4 regions of the Marinobacterium sp. LSUCC0821 genome follow, and region 1 is predicted to be linked to each of the others. Evidence: predicted binding sites of a transcription regulator. Region 1 holds the regulator's gene; each other region holds the start of a gene.
What was found. Region 1 encodes LexA, which represses DNA repair genes until DNA is damaged. Its sites were predicted from a motif close to TACTGTNTANNTANACAGTA; they were not measured.
Positions count from the first base shown of each region.

Region 2: the regulator LexA is predicted to act here: its motif matches at 1,812-1,831, upstream of ruvC (crossover junction endodeoxyribonuclease RuvC).
Region 3: the regulator LexA is predicted to act here: its motif matches at 1,447-1,466, upstream of uvrD (DNA helicase II).
Region 4: the regulator LexA is predicted to act here: its motif matches at 1,425-1,444, upstream of recN (DNA repair protein RecN).

Region 1 covers NZ_CP051666.1:900,914-904,090, forward strand. Annotated here, with positions in the region: gene dinG (ATP-dependent DNA helicase DinG) at 1-1,568, opposite strand, end outside; gene lexA (transcriptional repressor LexA) at 1,736-2,347, shown strand; gene HH196_RS04390 (thioesterase family protein) at 2,546-2,995, shown strand; gene HH196_RS04395 (DUF6586 family protein) at 3,004-3,177, opposite strand, start outside.
Region 2 covers NZ_CP051666.1:333,789-336,965, reverse strand. Annotated here, with positions in the region: gene ruvB (Holliday junction branch migration DNA helicase RuvB) at 1-551, opposite strand, end outside; gene ruvA (Holliday junction branch migration protein RuvA) at 553-1,182, opposite strand; gene ruvC (crossover junction endodeoxyribonuclease RuvC) at 1,268-1,786, opposite strand; gene aspS (aspartate--tRNA ligase) at 2,117-3,177, opposite strand, start outside.
Region 3 covers NZ_CP051666.1:1,820,618-1,823,794, forward strand. Annotated here, with positions in the region: gene polA (DNA polymerase I) at 1-258, opposite strand, end outside; gene HH196_RS08850 (homoserine kinase) at 362-1,330, shown strand; gene uvrD (DNA helicase II) at 1,485-3,177, shown strand, end outside.
Region 4 covers NZ_CP051666.1:2,137,877-2,141,053, reverse strand. Annotated here, with positions in the region: gene dnaK (molecular chaperone DnaK) at 1-616, opposite strand, end outside; gene grpE (nucleotide exchange factor GrpE) at 719-1,297, opposite strand; gene recN (DNA repair protein RecN) at 1,453-3,144, shown strand.

The DNA of each region.
Region 1 (3,177 bases):
CTAGGATCCACCTTCATTTTAGGGACATGCAGAACCGCTCTATTGGGGTAGTCGAATGGACTCGCCAAACGCAGTGCCGGGGTTGTTAGCGGTAGACCCAACTGTACAAACAGGGTATCGAATCTACCCACCGCGGTGAGGGTTGCCGATGTAAGCAGAGCACCATAACACTGCTCCCAAAGGAGATCTTTTAAATGACTCTCAGCGGAAACTGGTGCCGAATGAAGTTCAATATCAGAGCCATGTTCAGAGTCATGCGTAAGCAACCATCTTGCAGTAGGAACCTTTTGTTTTTCATCAGGTTGCGAGAAACTTCTACACAACCACATCATCCTTTGAATGCGTCCCCACTGGCTACTAAGAATAGGCAACCAACGCTCTGCAACGGCACGATCCAGATCTGATTCCTGGTTCTCCAACGGCTCTTTAACGATGCCAATGAGTCGTTCTAACTGTGGGTCTAACTGCGCTAAAAACTGAGCGAGCTCATGACATATAACAATGAGATGTTCAGGCACAACACCACCTGGGTAACGCAGACGTCGCTCATTGTCTGGTAGCGTAAGCACTTCATCCGAGACAAGATCTGAAAGCTTACCAAGATGATTGAGCGAAACTCGAATAGCGGTATAGATACGCTCGATTGTATCCTGCACTGAGATCGCCTTATCGGTATCTTCAAGCAACTGCTTCATTTGGCGTTCAAGTGTTTTAAGGGCACGCTCACTTCCCTTAACACGCATCGACAGCGCAAAGTGCCCCGTCGCTTTATCTCCCAGATGATGTGCCTCATCGAAAATGTAGATTGAGTCCTCAGGCTCAGGCAGGATTGCCCCACCACCCAGCGCCAGATCAGCCAAAACCAAGTCATGGTTCACAACCAGCAGATCTGCCTGATCTAAATCAGCACGCGCTCTAAAGAAGGGACAAGCATCAAAATGGCTGCAGCGACGATTGGTGCACTGCAGATGATCAGAGGTAAGCGGCATCCAAACCTGCTCATCTAGATCATTCTCAAGATCGTCTCGATCACCCTTCCAACGACCACTGGCAAACTCATCTAACAGTGTAGCGTAGGTCTTTAGATCTTCAGGGCGGACAACCTGAGACATCTCATCTTCATAGAGTGCCATCTGAGTGAGGTCATTCTGCTCAGTAAGAATTCGTTCTAGACGAGATATACAGAGATAACGCCTACGCCCTTTAGCGATCTCGTAGTTGAACTCCAAACCTGATAGTTCAGCGAGCTCTGGTAGATCTTTGTGAAGAAGCTGCTCCTGCAAGGCAACGGTAGCCGTAGAGACAATCAGTTTTTTTCCCATAGCGTCAGCGACTGGAAGCGCCGCCATGAGGTAAGCGATCGTTTTACCAGTACCTGTGCCGGCTTCAACTGCGACTACATGATCTTCACCGAGGCGATGCCCAGCCGAATCAGACTTAATCGAGCCCAACTGGCGTGCAACAGCTGCAATCATATGGCGCTGTGCATAACGAGGCTTAAGATCTTTAGCCGCCAAAAAGTGACGGTAAGCACCTTGAATCTGATCTTGTATCGACTTGTCGAGCACACTGCCCCCTTAAAACTGAAAACGCATCATACAAAAATACTGGATAAACAAACAGAAAAAGCTTGACCAGAATTAGAGTACTGTATAAAACTACAGATACTGAATAAACAGACAGCATGAACAATCTCTAATCTGTTCACTAAACCAGGCTGTCATAGGGGGAGTTTATGAAGCTAACAAGTCGCCAAGAACAGGTACTGGATTGTATTCGTCGTCATATCGATGAAACCGGTTTTCCACCAACACGTGTAGATATTGCACGAGATCTTGGGTTTAAGTCTGCCAACGCTGCTGAAGAGCACCTCAAAGCACTCGCTCGTAAAGGCGCTATTGAGATGATACCTGGCACATCACGTGGCATTCGTATCGTTGGCGAAGAGGATGAACCCGAAGGCTTGGCTATTATCGGTCAGGTTGCAGCAGGTGAACCCATCCTTGCAGAGCAGCACATTGATGACTACTGCACCATCAGCTCCGACTTCTTCCGCCCACGTGCAGACTACCTCTTGCGGGTACGTGGTATGAGTATGAAGAACATCGGCATTATGGATGGTGACCTACTCGCTGTTCACCAAACCAAAGAGGCACGCGAAGGACAGATCGTTGTGGCTCGTGTCGGTGAAGATGTCACTGTTAAGCGTTTTCACCGCGAGGGGCACCTTGTCTACCTCATCGCTGAAAACGAAGAGTTTGAACCAATTAAAGTCGACCTCCGTGAAGAGCACTTCACCATTGAGGGCCTTGGTGTTGGCATTATCCGCCAACAGAATGACTTTTAAATAGGATTTACTCACTAGCAATCTCCTAATTAAGCCTCAACCTAATTAGTTGTAAATTTTCTCAGCGGCCTTAGCTCTCCCCCATTGCTATGGCCGCTTTTTCTTTTGTAAACGACCTTCGATATAGCACCCTGTTAACTTATAAGTTATTGTCTATAAAACGATAACTCCAAAATAATAACTGAAAGGAGCTACTCCATGGGATCTCGCTCACCGGAGCTTCAACCCTTCCATATAGATGATTTTCCATTTCAGACCTTTGATAAGCTTCGATATGCCGATACGGATCGACAAGGTCACATCAATAATGCCCTATTCAATACCTTCTTAGAGACAGGCCGTGTTGAATTTCTCTACGACCCTAAGAACCCTCTATTCGATGATGATGCGGAATTTGTGATCGCGAGCCTTAACCTCAACTTCTTGGCTGAGATCACCTGGCCTGGTCGTTTGGATATCGGAACTGGCGTTACCCGTGTTGGCACTAGCTCATTTGGCTTGTACCAGGGACTATTTCAAGACGACGTTTGTGTAGCAACAGCTGAGACGGTGATTGTGCAGACTAACGTGGTAACGCGCCGATCAACGCCGCTTGGGATGAAAACTAAACGGTTTTTGAATGATCACCTATTCATTCGCAAGGATTGAATAGTTAATCACCACTCCTGATTCGTTTCACGGTGTCGGTTTATAAGCTCTTGAAGCGCTTGGTACCAGTTAGGCAAATCCGCCTGCAAGCGCTCTTCAAGGCTTTTTTGGGTGGTGTTAACTAGATTTATCTCTGACGCAGACTCTTCACCACTTTGCGCAAGGGTTGGCTTATGGATAGC
Region 2 (3,177 bases), 570 kb from region 1:
AACTCTAAGCGCTGCACAATACCAAAGCGGTCACGCAGAGGGGATGTTAAAAGGCCCGCACGCGTCGTTGCACCAACAAGCGTAAAAGGTGGCAGCTCAAGTTTTATTGAACGCGCTGCAGGCCCCTCCCCGATCATAATATCGAGCTGGTAATCTTCCATTGCGGGATAGAGCACCTCTTCAACACTGGCGCTGAGTCGATGGATCTCATCGATGAATAGAACATCACCCGGCTCAAGATTGGTAAGTAGAGCCGCTACGTCACCCGCTTTCTCGAGAACAGGACCTGAGGTCGTTTTGATCTCACTTCCCATCTCGTTCGCAATGATGTTGGCGAGTGTTGTTTTACCGAGTCCTGGTGGTCCGAAGATCAGGGTGTGATCAAGCGCTTCATTTCGTTTTCGAGCAGCATGGATAAAGATCTCCATTTGCTCTCGCACCTGCGGTTGCCCTTCATAATCTTGGAGTGATTTCGGACGAACAGCTCTGTCCTGAACCTCTTCTCCAGGCGCACCCACAGGGGAGATAAAGCGGTCTTGTTCGATCTGCATCTTAACCCGCCACCATCATTTTCAGGGCCTGACGAATAAGTGCTTCAGTCTCAGCGTCAGCGCCTAGAGTATTAGCTGCCTGCTCAATCGCTTTGGTAGCCTGCATCGGTTTGTAACCTAGGGCTATCAGTGCAGTCTCTGCATCCGCTCGATGATCTTGTTTAGGCTGAACCGGTGCACCAACACCCTGTCCAGATAGCTCAAATTCAATCGCAGTGGGCGATTCAAGTTTAGAGAGCTTATCTTTCATCTCAATGATCAAACGCTCAGCCGTCTTTTTACCAACACCCGGTAGGCGCGTCAGAGCTGAAACATCCTCATTATGAACAGTACGGATAAACTCAGGGGCAGAGATGCCGGAGAGGATAGTGAGAGCTAGCTTAGGACCAACGCCGTTCACTTTAATCAGTGTTCTGAAAAGCGAACGCTCCTGTTTATCAGCAAACCCATAAAGTAGCTGAGCATCTTCACGGACAACAAAGTGGGTATAGATGGTCACAAATGTGCCGATATCCGGCAGCTTGTAGAAGGTGTTCATTGAGGCTTCAACTTCATAACCCACACCTGAAACATCAATTAACAACTCAGGGGGAGTTTTCTCAACCAACTCACCGGTTAGACGACCAATCACACGAAATCCTCAACAAATAGTAAGGTTGATCCTATCCCACTTTGCTTTGCAGAACTACAGCGGATTAGGCGCTTTTTAAACTTATCTACAGACGCCAGCGACCACGTGATGATCGACGTGAACCTGCAGTCGCAATTAACCCCTGACGGGTATAAGCATGACAGAGTGCAATCGCCAAACCATCGGCGGCATCGACCTGGGGTAAACCGGGTAGCGAAAGAATACGCGCAACCATCGATTGCACCTGCCCTTTATCTGCAGCACCGGTACCTGTCACAGCTTGCTTAACCAAACGCGCGGCATACTCATGCACCTCTAACCCCTTAGAGGCAGCAGCAACAATCGCAGCACCACGTGCCTGACCAAGCTTCAGTGCTGAGTCAGCATTACGCGCCATAAAGACCTGCTCTATCGCAACCTCTTGTGGCTGAAACTGCTCTACCAGCTGGGAGATACCTTCAAAGACCTGGCGCAATTTTTCCGGAAGGCTCGCGTCAGCGATACGGATACAACCGCTAGTGACGTACTCCGCCTTACTGCCCTGCGCATCGATGATGCCATAACCAGTAATTCGCGAGCCCGGGTCGATCCCAAGTATCAGCATGCAAAGCCTTATGTCAGATTTAAATACCTGTACATAATAACAGTAGTTTTAATTGAGACCAATAGGTGTGTTGTTGTGGGTTTGGAGCGTAATTACTCGGGCTATCCTGCCCTCACCCTTCGGGCCAGCTAAAGCTGTTCAAAACTGATCCCGTCAGTTGTGTAGAAAGCGGATGACAGGCTGAAGGCCTGTCACCGATGCGATGAACTGGCTACGGAGTGGCGGTGACCGGCCTTCAGCCTGTCACTCGCTTTATCAGCATTTTCCAGAGACTCAGTCCAGACACAAAAAAACCGGCTAAAAAGCCGGTTTTCTTAACTAAACACCCAATTAAGGTGTTTTGCGAAGTTTGATGTTCAACTCGCGAAGCTGAGCTGCGCTCACTTCACCTGGTGCTTCTGTCATTGGACAAGCAGCAGACTGAGTTTTAGGGAATGCGATTACTTCACGGATTGATGAAGAGCCGGTCATCAGCATGATGAGGCGGTCTAGACCGAACGCCAAACCTGCGTGTGGTGGCGCACCAAACTTAAGCGCGTTAAGTAGGAAGCCAAACTTCTCTTCAGCCTCTTCATCAGAGATACCCAGTACTTTGAATACCGCTTTCTGCATCTCTTGATCGTGAATACGAACCGAACCACCACCAAGCTCACAACCGTTAAGTACCATGTCGTATGCACGAGATAGCTGACCTTCAGGCTGTGCAATCAGCTCTGCAGGTGAACAGTTTGGAGATGTGAATGGGTGGTGAAGTGCGGTCATGCTGCCATCTGAGTTCTCTTCGAACATTGGGAAGTCGACAACCCATAGCGGCGCCCACTCTTTTTCGATCATGTTTAGATCTTCGCCCACTTTAATACGAAGTGCACCAAGTGCTTCGTTAACGATGGTCGCTTTATCTGCACCGAAGAATACTAGATCTCCGTTCTGTGCTCCTAGACGCTCCATGATCGCCATAGCGACATCAACACCAAGGAACTTTACGATTGGAGACTGAAGTCCCTCTTCGCCAGCAGCTAGATCGTTAACTTTGATCCAAGCTAGACCTTTAGCGCCATAGATTGATACAAACTTGGTGTAGTCATCAATCTGCTTACGTGTAAGTTCACTACCGCCTGGCACTTTAAGTGCTGCAACACGACCCTTAGGATCAGTTGCAGGACCAGCAAATACTTTGAAATCTACGCTAGCAACGAGATCTGCAACGTCAACCAACTCCATTGGGATACGAAGATCTGGCTTATCCGAACCAAAACGCTGCATCGCTTCTGAGTATGGCATACGTGGGTAGTCACCAAGATCAACACCCAATAGATCCATGAATAGACCACGGATCATCTTCTCAGCCATCGCCATCACTTCCTCTTCGCTCATGAACGAAGTTTCGATGT
Region 3 (3,177 bases), 920 kb from region 1:
AGGCATAGGTGGGCGCTGTGCTTTGTACTCTGGATAGATCTCATCACGGAAGGTTTTACCCTTGGCATCGAAGATGACCGCAACTGGAGAGTCAGGATAGCTCTTTAATAAGCTTCGCATCATCGAGGTTAGAAGACGGATAGCACCCGTAGGTCGGCCATCAGAGGTACGCAAATTTGCACGCTCTGAAGCGAAGTAAGCACGGTAAAGATATGAAGAGCCGTCAACGAGGACTACAGGAGCAGATGCATCAGCCATAAGTAACTATCTATTGTATTTTTTAACAAGGCACACAATCATAGACAAAACCCCGTCAGCACCCAAGTGATTGGCTGACATTTAATCGCGATTAGAGAAAAGCATGGCTGTTTACACCCAAGTAACTGACGAACAACTTCATCAACTGCTAGCAGACTTTGATTTGGGTGAGGCGATCGCTTTGAAAGGGATCGACGGTGGCATCGAAAATACCAACTACTTCCTCACCACGTCACTCAACGGCCAGCAGCATGAATATGTGCTCACCCTTTTTGAGGAGCTAAACCGAGATGAGGTGCCATTCTTCGTTGAACTTGGTAGCTGGTTGGGCAAACGCAATGTTCCGGTTTCTCACGCGCTTGAAGATAGAAATGGGATCGGCTTAAAAACTGTAGCTAAACGACCTGCGATTATTCAGCCACGTTATCCTGGTGCACACCTCAACCGCACCGAGCTGACAGCCAACCACTGTGCACAGATAGGTACTGCACTTGCGCACTATCATCAGGGGGGCAGCGACTTCTACCTAAAACGCCAAGCACATCGTGGCGTATTCTGGTGGCGCCGTGAAAGTGAGCGCCTTGCACCACAAATCGCTAAAGCTGATGCAGAGCTGCTAACCGAAGAGGTCCGCCGTTTTGATGAGCTGCGCGATCAATTTGGCGAGCAACTTCCCAGCGGCATCATTCATGGCGATCTGTTCCATGACAACGCTCTCTTTCATGAAGACCGTCTCACAGCCATTTTAGATATCTACAATGCAGCAAGCGCATACTACCTATTCGACCTTGCCATCGTTGCCAATGACTGGTGTATCGATAGCAATCTACAAATCGACCCGCTCAAAGAGCAGGCACTGCTGAAAGCCTACGCAGCGATTCGCCCATTCAGTGATGACGAATACAAGGTCTGGCCACAACTGACTCGCACTGCAGCGATGCGCTTTTGGCTATCTCGTTTAGAACCATGGGTTGAGGCTCACCAAGGAAAAGGCAGCGGCAAAACGCTTAAAGATCCGGATGAGTTTAAGCAGGTGCTTTTGCATAGGATTGCGAAGCCGAGTTCAATATAAAATGGTCGGGGCTTGCTGCGCAATTCCCTCCTACAACACCCTGTAGGAACGAATTGCCGCAGGCAAACCGTGACCGCTCTTACTTTGGAAGGTGACGCTGCATACTCCTTCTCGTATACTGTACGCCCATTCAGTAGAACCCGAAGATTGAGCCATGGACGTTACCCATATCATCGACTCCCTCAACGACGCACAACGTGATGCTGTGACGGCGGATATCAGTAACCTCTTGGTGCTGGCGGGAGCGGGTTCCGGTAAAACACGTGTGCTTGTTCACCGTATTGCATGGCTTATCGAAGCCGAGCAGATCTCGCCCTACTCCATCCTTGCCGTAACCTTTACTAACAAGGCCGCTAAAGAGATGCGAGGCCGTATCGAAAGCCTACTTAACATCAACGTCCAAGGAATGTGGGTAGGCACCTTCCACGGTTTGGCGCACCGCTTACTTCGTTCTCACTGGCAGGATGCTGGGCTGCGAGAAAACTTCCAGATCATGGATAGCGATGACCAACTGCGGTTGGTTAAGCGACTCTGTAAAGAGATGGGTTTAGATGATTCACGCTGGCCTCCAAAGCAGATTCAATGGTTTATTAATGCTCAAAAAGATGAGGGGCTTCGCAGCCATCACTTAGAGCGCACCGGCGACCTAGTTCAAGACACGCTGATCCGTGTCTATGAAGCGTATGAGCAGGCATGTGACCGAGGCGGCATGATCGATTTCGGTGAACTACTGCTGCGCTGTTTAGAGTTACTTCGCGATAAAAATCCACAGCTACTCGCCCACTATCGTGACCGTTTCCGATACGTGCTTGTCGACGAGTTTCAGGATACCAACGCCATTCAGTACGCCTGGCTACGACTTCTTTGTCAGGGTGAACACAAGCTGATGGCGGTGGGTGATGATGACCAATCAATCTACGGCTGGCGTGGCGCGCGCATTGAGAATATCCAAAACCTAGAGACTCACTTTAGCAACCTGCGCACCATTAAGCTGGAGCAGAACTACCGCTCAACCAGTAATATTTTGACGGCTGCCAATGGTGTCATCAGCAATAACTTCGGCCGCTTGGGTAAAGAGCTCTGGACCGATGGCAATCAAGGTGAACCGATTAGCCTCTATGCCGCCTTTAACGAGCAAGATGAGGCGCGTTTTATAGTCGATCGCATCGCTGCTTGGATAGACGAAGGCAATCGCAGAGACGAGAGTGCCATTCTCTACCGCTCCAACGCCCAGTCACGCGTGCTCGAGGAGATGCTGATTCGGGCGGGTATCCCATACCGCATCTATGGTGGCCAACGCTTCTATGATCGTTTGGAGATCAAAAACGCGCTGGCATACCTGCGCCTAGTCTCTAACCGAGATGATGACACCGCAATGGAGCGTGTCATCAATGTTCCAGTGCGCGGCATTGGCACCAGTACTATCGAGAAGATTCGCGACTATGCGCGTGAACAGGGTATCTCGATGTGGCGCGCGAGTAATGAGATCGTCGAGCACAATGCACTTCCCGCAAGAGCCAATAATGCTCTGCAGGGTTTTTTAGATCTCGTTAATCGACTCGATACAGACACCGAAGAGACATCTCTTCAAGAGCAGACCGACCACGCGATTAAACTCTCTGGCCTTATCGCTCACCACGAAAAGGAGAAGGGAGAGAAAGCGCAATCACGTATAGAGAACTTAGAAGAGCTTGTGACAGCTGCCCGCCAGTTTGAGCAACAGTGGTCTCTGGAAGAGAATCCAGAGTTCCCATCAGTCCTATCTGCATTCTTAGACCAAGCCGCTTTGGATGCTGGCGAAGCACAGGCGGATCAGTTCACCGATTCGGTACAGTTGATGACTCTGC
Region 4 (3,177 bases), 1.1 Mb from region 1:
CGATGATTGAGATATCGAAAGTACCACCACCTAGGTCGTAAACTGCGATTGTACGGTCACCCGCCGCTTTATCCATGCCGTAAGCAAGGGCAGCAGCAGTTGGCTCGTTGATAATACGCTTAACTTCAAGACCCGCAATCTTACCAGCATCTTTAGTTGCCTGGCGCTGTGAGTCGTTGAAGTATGCTGGAACAGTGATAACTGCTTCAGTTACTGGCTCGCCAAGGTAGTCTTCTGCAGTCTTCTTCATCTTCTTAAGAACTTCTGCAGAGATCTGTGGAGGAGCCATCTTGCTACCCTTCACATCTACCCACGCATCGCCGTTGTCAGCTTTAGCGATTTTGTACGGAACCATTTTGATATCTTTCTGTACAACATCGTCTTCGAAGCGACGACCGATCAGACGCTTGATAGCGAACAATGTGTTCTCTGGATTGGTAACAGCCTGACGTTTAGCCGACTGACCAACAAGCGTTTCGCCGTCTGCAGAGTACGCAATGATCGATGGCGTTGTGCGATCGCCTTCTGCGTTCTCAATTACTTTAGTTTTGTCGCCTTCAAGTACCGCTACACACGAGTTGGTGGTACCAAGGTCAATACCGATGATCTTACCCATGTAAATCTCCAAAAAATTTCCACCAGTGGTGGTTAAACTATTTCCTTACACCCTATATGGGTTCGGACTTTTAAATATCAAGAGGGGCGGAATAAATTCCCCTTACTTTGAAACCATGACCATTGCAGGACGAACCAAACGGCCATTCAATACATAGCCCTTTTGCATCACTGCAATCACTGTATTAGGTGCAGTTCCTTCAACCTCAACCATAGACATCGCCTGATGGTGCTCAGGGTTGAACGCTTCGCCCTCTGGATTCACAACTTCTAGGTTGAACTTAGCTACGCCATCGATGAACATCTTGTGAGTCATCTCAACGCCTTCACGCAGTGGCTTAACAACTTCGTCTTCAACCTGACTTGATTCGATTGCGCGCTCAAGACTGTCGATAACTGGAAGTAGCTCAGAAGCGAACTTCTCAACAGCAAATTTACGAGCCTTCTCAACTTCAGCCTCTGCACGGCGACGCTGGTTAGCGATTTCAGCCTGTGCACGCGGCTCTAGTTCAGCCAGTTGCTTCTGTAGTTCTGCAATTGTCTGGTTTGCTTCATCAAGCTCTGCCTGCAGAGAGTCGATAGTTACAATCTCCTCAATCTCTACAGCACCAGTATCTTCAACCTGCGCTTCTTGAACCGCTTCGTCTACCTGCTCAGCAGGCTTCTGATCTTCATTAGCCATTAAAGAATCTCCGAATTAAATCTAACTTGTCTCCTATGTGGGATCGGTTGACACAAATTCAACCCCGACCTGGTTTTTTTTGCTCATAGATATTGAACAAACCGGTACTATTGGTTAAAAATACAGTTACTGTATACATACACAGGTATTGAGCCATGCTTACACTTCTCAGCATTCGAAATTTCGCCATCGTCTCTTCATTAGATTTAGAGCTAAAAGCCGGCATGACCGTTGTCAGCGGTGAAACGGGGGCAGGCAAATCGATCATGCTAGACGCATTAGGACTTGCCCTTGGTAAACGAGCAGAAGCAGATTCAGTCAGAGAAGGGGCAAACCGTGCAGAGATAAGTGCAGCATTCGATATCACCAAACTCAGCGAAGCACGCGAGTGGCTAGAGGCCAACGAACTTGAATCCGAAGATGCAGGCGAGTGCATTCTACGAAGAACACTCACTTCCGATGGCAGAAGTCGAAGCTACATCAATGGCCACCCCTGCCCACTTAATCGCGTTAAAGAGCTGGGCGAGATTCTTGTCGATATTCACGGCCAGCACGAACACCAACGACTACTGAAACGGGATCACCACCGTTCTCTTCTGGATAACTTTGCAAAAGCTGATGAGTCAGCAACAGAGGTGCGCACTCTTTTCGCACAGTGGCAGACTAAACAGACAGAACTCAAGCGCCTTCAAGATATGAGCGCAGAGGCGCACGCGCAGCAACAACTCCTCAGCTACCAAACGGAGGAGCTAAATCGCTTAGACCCTCAAGTAGGTGAACTTGAAGAGCTAGAAGCAGAACAGAAAACCCTCGCCAACGCAGGGGCCATTCTGACTCGCGGCCAACAAATCACCACTCTCCTCGGTGAAGGCGAAGAGAGTGATGCGCAATCGCTGGTTAATCACGCCCTACAACTGCTGGGCGATATGGAAGCAGATACCCCAGCTCTTCAGCAGACTGCAGAGATGTTAAACGCCGCACTTATCCAAATCGAGGAGGCGGAGCGAGAGCTAAGCAACTTCTTACAGCGCGTTGATTTAGACCCAGAGCGACTTCAAGAGGTTGAAGAGCGTCTTTCAACAATCTACGACCTTGCGCGCAAACATCGCGTTGCACCGGAGCAACTGCCAGAGCTTCGCGACCAACTCAACGAGCAACTAGATGTGCTAAGCCATGTTGATGAAAACCTCGAAGTGCTTGAGTCGGAGGTGCACTCAGCTTACAAAGCACTTATCAGCAAAGCTCGTGAACTAAGTAAGCAGCGTATAGACGCAGCTAAGGTTCTGGATGGCGAGGTGAATAAGCAGCTTGAAATGTTAGGTATGGCTTCAGCACGATTTACAGCCAAAGTGAGCGAAGTTGACCCTAAATACATTACGGCAAATGGCCTAGAAGAGATTGAGTTCCTCATCAGCACTAACGCAGGGCAAACTGCAAAACCACTGGCTAAAATTGCCTCAGGTGGCGAGCTCTCGCGAATAAGTCTTGCCATTCAGGTCGTGACGGCACAAACCACCGACACACCAACTCTTATCTTTGACGAGGTTGATGTGGGCATAGGTGGCGGCATCGCCGAAGTAGTAGGCCGTCTACTACGCAAACTGAGCGCACGCGCCCAGGTGATGTGTGTAACTCACCAGCCGCAGGTTGCCTCACAAGGGCATACGCATCTATTTGTCAGCAAGGGAGTTGAGACTGGGACTATTGAGACTCGCATTAACGCCCTGACTGAAAAACAGCGCGTCAATGAGATTGCACGTATGTTGGGTGGCTTAGAGATCACCAACACAACGCTTGAACACGCTAAAGAGATGTTAAGCGCCAGCAGCGAAAAGGTATCTGCATAGCGCTCTGGAGTGGAGGAAGCGCCTGAAAGGCTT